One region of the Neobacillus sedimentimangrovi genome, then DNA from elsewhere that is predicted to be linked to it. Evidence: a T-box and tRNA genes for the amino acid it is inferred to sense, from the RefSeq annotation. Region 1 holds a T-box; the other holds one or more tRNA genes.
What was found. The T-box of region 1 lies ahead of proS (proline--tRNA ligase). A T-box ahead of a tRNA ligase gene usually reads a tRNA of that ligase, here a tRNA-Pro.
Positions count from the first base shown of each region.

Region 2: it encodes a tRNA-Pro, which carries the amino acid that the T-box ahead of proS (proline--tRNA ligase) is inferred to sense. The anticodon was not compared.

Region 1 covers NZ_JAAFZF010000011.1:24,013-28,231, forward strand. Annotated here, with positions in the region: gene GZA11_RS06060 (GNAT family N-acetyltransferase) at 1-414, opposite strand, end outside; gene proS (proline--tRNA ligase) at 785-2,215, opposite strand; T-box leader at 2,302-2,520, opposite strand; gene GZA11_RS16885 (hypothetical protein) at 2,693-2,824, shown strand; gene GZA11_RS06070 (MarR family winged helix-turn-helix transcriptional regulator) at 2,984-3,445, shown strand; gene GZA11_RS06075 (MMPL family transporter) at 3,450-4,219, shown strand, end outside.
Region 2 covers NZ_JAAFZF010000001.1:231,027-235,245, reverse strand. Annotated here, with positions in the region: gene GZA11_RS01185 (DMT family transporter) at 1-758, opposite strand, end outside; gene GZA11_RS01180 (YbaK/EbsC family protein) at 945-1,466, shown strand; gene GZA11_RS01175 (GNAT family N-acetyltransferase) at 1,616-2,008, opposite strand; tRNA gene GZA11_RS01170 (tRNA-Pro) at 2,300-2,373, opposite strand; gene GZA11_RS01165 (potassium channel family protein) at 2,472-3,530, opposite strand.

The DNA of each region.
Region 1 (4,219 bases):
GGCATCACAGACTAAAAGTACTTTTTCTAAAGCTAATTCTTTTGCTTTTTCCAAAGATAAAGATAAAAGTTTTGTCGCATATCCTTTTCGCCTCTCAGATGGGCGAATTCCATAACCAATATGTCCTCCAGAATTGAATAAGCTTTCTGTTAGTTGATGACGAATATTAACGACACCAATCACTTTTTTGTTTTCATTCACTAACCAGAAAGTAGAAGATGGAACCCAATTGGAAGGAATATTTTTTCCCTGTTCGGAATCAAGTAAAAACTGAATCATAGCTTGAAAATTGGAACGGTCTTCACTTATCACCCATGGAATCATCACCTCCCCACTTTCTTTCCATTCTTTATAAAATGCTAGATATTCAGATTCATAATCCATCGATGGTCGAATGAGAAATAATTGCTCCATTAAAGATCACCTTCTAAAATTTCATATAAAATATTGTTATTCGCTATGACGGAAAAAAATCCTGTACAAATTACCGAAATGAAAGGAACAACGAAAAAATGTCAGAAGAGTGATCAATATTTATTGGACGAGAAAATAGAGGTTGATTGTAAATAGAAAATGAGAGTATCTCCTATATTTACTCTAAACCTTATGTGTTGATTTTTTTAAAGACACTTCCCTTTCCAATGTCATAGTAAAATTCATCAATAATATCCAATTCAACGTCAAAAAAAATGCTGAGCCCTATTAGGTCATTTTTAGTACCTTTTGGGTCAGCATTTTTTCATTCATTACGCTAGTTATGCTCCTAGCCTTCGTCTATACAATTTTAATACGCTTTTGCCCAATAAACCATTTTGTCAGCGTCTTTTCCACAGCAGACACATTGGTCAGATAATTTTTCTTGTTCGAAAGGAATACAACGTGAAGTAGCTCCTGTTTCTTCCTTAATTTTTTCTTCACAAGCCAACTCGCCACACCACATAGCCTTAATGAAGCCTGGTTTTGATTCCAGTGTTTCCTTTAATTCATCTAGTGTGTAAGCAACCGAAGTTCTTTCTTCACGATGCTTAAGAGCCTTATTATACAAATTGGATTGAATCTCATCTAATAGAGAAACAAGCTGTTCTTCTAATTGATCCATTGGAACAACCACTTTTTCTAACGTATCCCTGCGAACCAATACCACTTGTTTGTTTTCAATATCTTTTGGTCCAACCTCTAAGCGAACTGGAATTCCCTTCATTTCATACTCATTAAATTTCCAGCCTGGCTTTTTGTCACTAGCATCGATATCAACACGTGCCACTTTCGCTAATGAATTTTTCAAATCATAAGCAAAATCAAGTACTCCTTCTTTATGTTGAGCAATTGGAACAATCATTACTTGAATTGGTGCTGCTTTTGGCGGAATCACTAAGCCTCGGTCGTCACCGTGAACCATGATTAAAGCACCGATTACGCGAGTTGTGAAGCCCCATGAAGTTTGATGTACATATTGAAGCTTCCCGTCTTTGTCTGTGTACTGGATACCAAACGCTTCAGCAAAACCTGTACCAAAATGGTGAGAAGTTCCGGACTGCAATGCTTTACCATCATGCATTAAGCTTTCAACTGTGAACGTCGCTTTTGCTCCAGCAAATTTTTCCTTTTCCGTTTTTTGTCCTTTTACTACTGGAATCGCCAGAACGTTTTCAAGTACATCGGCATAAACGTTTAGCATGCGAATCGTTTCTTCCATCGCCTCTTCGTCGGTCGCATGTGCCGTATGTCCTTCCTGCCATAAGAACTCCAATGTACGTAAGAATGGACGAGTTGTTTTCTCCCAACGGACAACATTGGCCCATTGATTATACAATTTAGGCAGGTCTCTATACGAATGGATAATATTTTTATAATGCTCACAGAATAAAACTTCTGAAGTTGGACGGACAACGAGTCGTTCAGCTAATGGTTCGGAACCACCTTGGGTTACCCATGCCACTTCAGGAGCAAATCCTTCCACATGGTCTTTTTCTTTTTGAAGTAAGCTTTCAGGAATAAATAATGGCATGTAGACATTTTCATGCCCTGTTTCTTTAATGCGGCGGTCTAATTCATTCTTAATATTTTCCCATAAAGCATAACCATATGGACGAATAATCATGGAACCGCGTACACTAGAATAATCAATTAAATCTGCTTTTGTGACAACATCTGTATACCACTGTGCGAAGTCTTCATCCATTGCTGTTATATCTTTTACAAATTCCTTAGCCATTTTGACACCTCATTTTTTGTTTCTTTTAGATTTAGCTCAAATTGCGTAGCGCTTCTGCTACAACATATAAAAAGACCTTGATCCTAAAAAGGGACCAAGGTCTGGCGGTACCACCCTAAATTCATAAAGCTTACACTTTACACACTTGGCATGATAACGGATTGGATCCGCTTGTATCTTCAAATTACTATCCGATACAGAACTCAGAGGCAGGTTCAAATGAGTATCTTAAGAAACCTCCCACCAAATGGTTTCCTCTCTTGGTAAGATGCCTTCATTTTACTAATCCTCGTCATTGTTTCAACATTATTTTTGAAAAAATTATATATTTCCCAATACGAAAAGTCAATTGCTATAGAGGAATATTTTTCTTTTACTACCATCATTATTATCCAAATAAGAAATGGTTCATACATCTTTCCTCCATCCAATCGATCAGATAAAATGCTTTTAATAATATTTCATGGGAGGGCTTGCATGAGCGAAAAAGAAAAAAACGATTTCGATAAGGAAGAAGAGAAACAAATTCTACTGGATTATTTGCGCATGCAAAATGAAGCCTTAAAACGCATCTACAAAAAGGTACTGGAAAAAGAGGAAGATAAATAAATGTTTTATTCAAAACCAATTAGCAAGCCTTCATCACTGGCTTGTTTTTTATTGGATAAAATTAGAATTTTGATAATTGACACTATTTTCACTTTGATTTATAGTTTAACAGGTGAATAGTTCAACAATTTAACTAATTTATTGAAAAGGGGTGTTCCATTGGATGTACAAACCATTCAAAAATTAATCGACCGCTATATTAGTCTCTCCTTTCAGGTTCATAAAAAAGCGGAGAATTTAATCAAATGTCAACTTGGGAATGAATTAACCAATGATCAACATTATGTATTAAGATACATTTTCCAGTCCGGAGAATGTACTTCCACCGAATTAGCGGAAGTATTTGAAGTGAATAAAAGCGCTATTACGGCCATCATTAACCGGATGACGGACAGAGGCCTGATCAAAAGAACACGGAATGAAAATGATCGGAGAGTCGTTTACTTAACATTAACAGTAGAAGGAAAAGAGCTTTATCAAAAGGCACAGGAAAAGATCCATCAACTAGTTGAGTCCATCATCACCCAATTTGACGAAGCCGAAATCACTCAATTTATCTATACTTATGAAAAATTAGCCCAAGTGTTAGAAGACAAGAAAAACGAGGAACTGGAGGAATAAACTCATGAGAGCGATAATTAGAGGCAAATGGTTCGTTCTTATCGCATGGATTGTTGTGATTGTGGGGTTATTCATGGCAGCTCCTAATATGGAAACGCTTGTCCGGGAAAAGGGACAGATTTCGGTACCAGATGGATATTCTTCCACCCTAGCTGAAAAAATTCTGAAAGATGTCCAATCATCTGAAAATAAGGGCAGTAACCTTCAAACCGCGCTCGTTTTCCATAGTGACAAAAAGCTGACAGAGAATGATTATGACAAGGCAGAAAAAGCGGTAAAAGAACTGGAAAAACAAAAAGATAAACTAGGAATTACAGAGATCCTCACCCATTTTCAACAGGAAGAATTAAAGGATCAACTTGTATCAAAGGATGGCAAAACGATCCTTGTCTCTCTTCAGGTAACCTCCAATGGGCGAGAAGCAAAAGAAATAGTCAAAGACCTAAATGAGGCCATTAAAGATTACGACATTGATCATTATTTTACTGGAAGCTGGATCATTAGCGAAGATCTCGTTACGAACTCTCAAGAAGGAGTAAAAAAGACGGAAGGGATTACCATCATATTCATTCTGTTCGTTTTATTGCTTGTCTTCCGCTCAGTTATTGCTCCCATTATTCCATTAATTACCGTCGGTTTTAGTTATTTAGCGGCCCAATCCATTGTTGCGATTTTAGTAGATAAAGTCGATTTCCCTCTTTCGACTTTTACTCAAATTTTTTTAGTCGCTGTCCTCTTCGGGATCGGAACCGATTATTGTATTTTGCTGTTAAG
Region 2 (4,219 bases), on a different contig from region 1:
CTAATATATTTCATGCTTTCCATATAGCAGAAAAAGGCGATTAATGTTCCAAAAATGACGACAAATACAACGGATGCAAATGAGGATAAGGACCAGTCCCCTTGGAATTGCCATGGGGGGCTGAAGAAACTAAAAGCTATACCACCGATCATCATACCCCAGCCAACAGTAATAAGGGAGCCCCATTTTGAAAGCAGGTTTGCCGGATAAAGGGTATAAAAGGCAAGGGCAAATGCTGAAAGCACTCCCCACACAAATGCTGGAACAGAAATGGATAAAGCTTGGATATTGCCTTTAGTCACAAGAAGAAAAGTTCCGCCCAAGGCTAAAAATATAGCAGTCAATTCATGTTTGGCTGGCCATGTCTTTCCTCGAAGACAAAGAAAACTAGCGATAATGACGGGTGCCAAGTATTGCAAGACAGTTGCTGTTGCAGCATTTCCGTGTTCAATCGCTGCAAAGTAGGTGTACTGTACACCCCACATCCCAAAGATTCCGAACGTAATTAACTGAAATAAATCCTTTTTATTTTTCCATATATGCCAAATATTTTGTTTTCCCATTGTTTGGGCAAAAAATAATAAACCTGCGCCAGAAAAAACTAGTCTGATCACAACAAGCCAGCCTGTTGTGAAACCTTTATGGTGAAACAAGTATTGAGCAACTGTTCCTGAAACTCCCCAAAAGATGGCGGCAATAATAACTAGTAAGATCCCCTTAGCACGAGGGTAGGGCATGATGGCTCCTTGCGTGTTCAAATTATCCCTCCTATGAAACTAAAACTATCTTAATATTACAGAATATTTAACAGATTTAACAGAGAAAATTTATAGGACGGATCCATCCTATACTTTAATTTAAAGATGTTAAAACGTATAGTTTGTATAATTGTGGAAATATGGTATGATACTACATAATTTCAATTAGGAAAGGGTGCAATGTCAATGTCTTTGGAGAGTGTGAAGGAACATTTAAATCAGTGGGGCAGGGAGAAGGATGTAATGGAGTTTACAACCTCAAGTGCAACAGTAGAGTTGGCAGCAAAGGCCATTGGCGTTATTCCAGCACGAATTGCCAAAACGTTATCTTTTAGAGGGAAAGAAGACAAGGCAATTTTAGTAGTCACTGCCGGTGATGCGAAAATCGATAATAAGAAATTCCGGCAAACATTTGGTTTTAAAGCGCGTTTTCTCAGTCCTGAAGAAGTTCTCGAACAGACTGGACATGCTATCGGAGGTGTATGTCCATTTGGACTGAAGAATCCACTGGATGTTTACCTAGATATTTCTATGAAACGCTTTGAGACGGTATTTCCTGCTTGTGGCAGTTCAAACTCTGCCATTGAATTAACATGTGAAGAAATTTTTCAATATTCATCCGCCAAGGAATGGGTTGATGTATGTAAAGGATGGGAGGATAACGCTGAACAAGAGGAAGATTCTGTGTATTCGAACGTGAATTCATAATGTTATATTATTTGTCATTATGTTTCGATTATAGCAATGGATTTGCCCTTCATGAAGGGTGGGAAAAAATCGATCATGGATGTACAACCAAATCAAAAACCGCCAATTGTAGAATTGGCGGCTTGGGTTTTTCCATAAAGAAGAAATGATTAATTAAGTCTTTTTAAAAATACATAGCTAACCTTGTCGTAGTTCATTTTGTCTTCATAAAATCTATGAGCGTCTTTCCGCTGAAGACCGGATGAAAGGGAGATAATCGGATAGCCATTTTCTTTAGCCCAATTTTCAATATAGGATAAGAGTATTTCCCCATGCCCTTTTGAACGTTGGGAAGAATCTGTAACGAGATCACATACCCAAATAAATTTTCCATTATAAAGGGTAATCATTGGCATGAAGCCACTGACAGCTACTATTTTTCCATTTTCATATAAGGCAACCATTCTGTAGCCTTCTTTTTGTACTGCTTCTTCTACGAGCTTGAGATAACTTTCTTCGTCCAAATGTGTCCGGAGCTGTTTCATTACAGGGAAGGCATCCATCCATTCCTGTTTTGTTGTTAATTCTTTAATATTTATAGATTGGTTGGTAATCAAAATGATCTCTCCTTTTACCAAAAATAATCTTTCTTCAAGGCTTTATGAAAAGAGATGGAGTTCATGAAACCTATTTTTTCGCATGTTCCGATTTTATCGATTGTCTGTAGGATTTCGTGTTGGTGATAAAACGACAGATTCCAGATGAAGATATGTAAATGATAAAAATACGAAATATAAAAAAATAAAAAGCCAGTCTTTAAGGAAAAGAATGGCTTTCTTTGTAAAAAAAATATATCGGAAAGACAGGATTCGAACCTGCGACCCCTTGCACCCCATGCAAGTGCTCTACCAAGCTGAGCTACTTCCCGATTTTTCCTTAATTAAATTATATAAAGATTTCCAATTTTCATCAACCAAAATATTGATCTGATCCCAAATAATTATTTTTCTTCCTAAAGAAGGAAGATTAATTCATAGAATTATTAGGATTTAATTTCTCGAATGTTTCCTTATCACAGATCACAAACAATTGGGCGTTATCTGGAATAAATTGATCCAACTTTTGGTTAATATGTAAGTCACCACGGTCCGCGACTAAAGTAGCTCCATTATTTAATAAGTCAATGAATGCATCCCTGTATGTTTTCCATTCACCACGTTTCGGGATTTCATACATCGTTTCATTATATTTTGTACTCATCAATTCAGAGTACATATTTGTAACCCCATGAGAAAATAATGACCGGACAGCTGCATGCGAAATCATTTCTTGGGATGGGATAAATTCATCCACTTTCACATACTTAAATAATGGAATATGTTTTTCATTAATGACCTCGGCTGTCACGTGAATTTCTCTATCTAATCTATTTTCAATGGTTGAGATGGCAGTGGCTATTAATAAGGTTTTCCCGTCTACAAATAATGGATCTTTCGTAGTAATATTTTCTCTAAGAGATTGATCGGCAAATATGATAACACCTTTTGCTTTTGGCAAATTTGCATTCAGTAACGTTTCTTCTGCCGTAGCATCGCCTCGGATGTAGTACAGCCGTTCTTCGGTTAATGGAGCTTTTTCTAATTCATCGATGATGACAATATCAATTTTTTTATCGGACTTAAGAATTTCTCGAATGGCTAATTTCGATTTTGTACTCCAGCCAATAAGGATGATATGATTTTCACCAGTGTACTTCATTTTTCCTCCAATCTTCATTTTATCGATTAAATAAACAGAATTTATGAATCTCCCTATAAACAAGCTTAATAATCCAATTCCTGTTATATAGAGGAAAATGGTATAAACCTTACCGAGATCCGTTTCAGGTGCATAATCACCAAAACCGACTGTTGCTATGGCAGTAATAACCCAATAAATCGAAGTCAAATAGGATTCAAATGTTTTTGGTTCAATCAAATAAATCCCTAAAGCGGCTAATAAAATGTATAAAAGGACAAATGGTATGAATATTTTTTGCCTTACCTTCATTAAGTTATAGAGCCATTTTATAACTTTTAATCCCATCAGTATCCAGCCCCATCATATTATCCTACATCTTTATTATTCCCAAGCAGCATCAAAAAAGTATTTCGTGTCATGATTTGTAAAGGGGAATTAAAATACGGCAAATAGACATAAGCTCAATATTTAACATGTAATAGGGGCATATTTATGATTCATTTGATCTTAAAGCTGTGAAATACTCACTTTTTCAAAAATCCTAAATGGCTGATTTTCAAGATTTTGTTAGGTTTTAATGTTTTAACATGAATATAAAAGAATGAAAAAATGGAATAAAAAAAAGCGGTAATGACCGCTTTTATAAAGAAGGAAAATTTAATGGGTTAGAATAAATATATGTTCAAGCTTGGACAAGTTGTAGGTAACTTGTCCATTTTACAATTATTTTTTCAAGCAGAATTAAAAAAGTATATCGTGTCATGAATTTTGGAGGGGAATTAAGATACGGGAAATTAGAATTAACCTCAATCTCTAACATGTAATAGGAGCTTATTTATGATTCGTTTAACTTTAAAACATCAATTGTGAAATACTCACTTTTTCAAAAATCTAGAATGTTGATTTTCATGTCTTTGTTAGACTTTGATGTTTTTAATATGAATATAAAGGAATGATAAAAAATGGAATAAAAAAGAAAGCGGTAATGACCGCTTTTATTAAGAAGGAAAATTTAATGGGTTAGTATAAATATA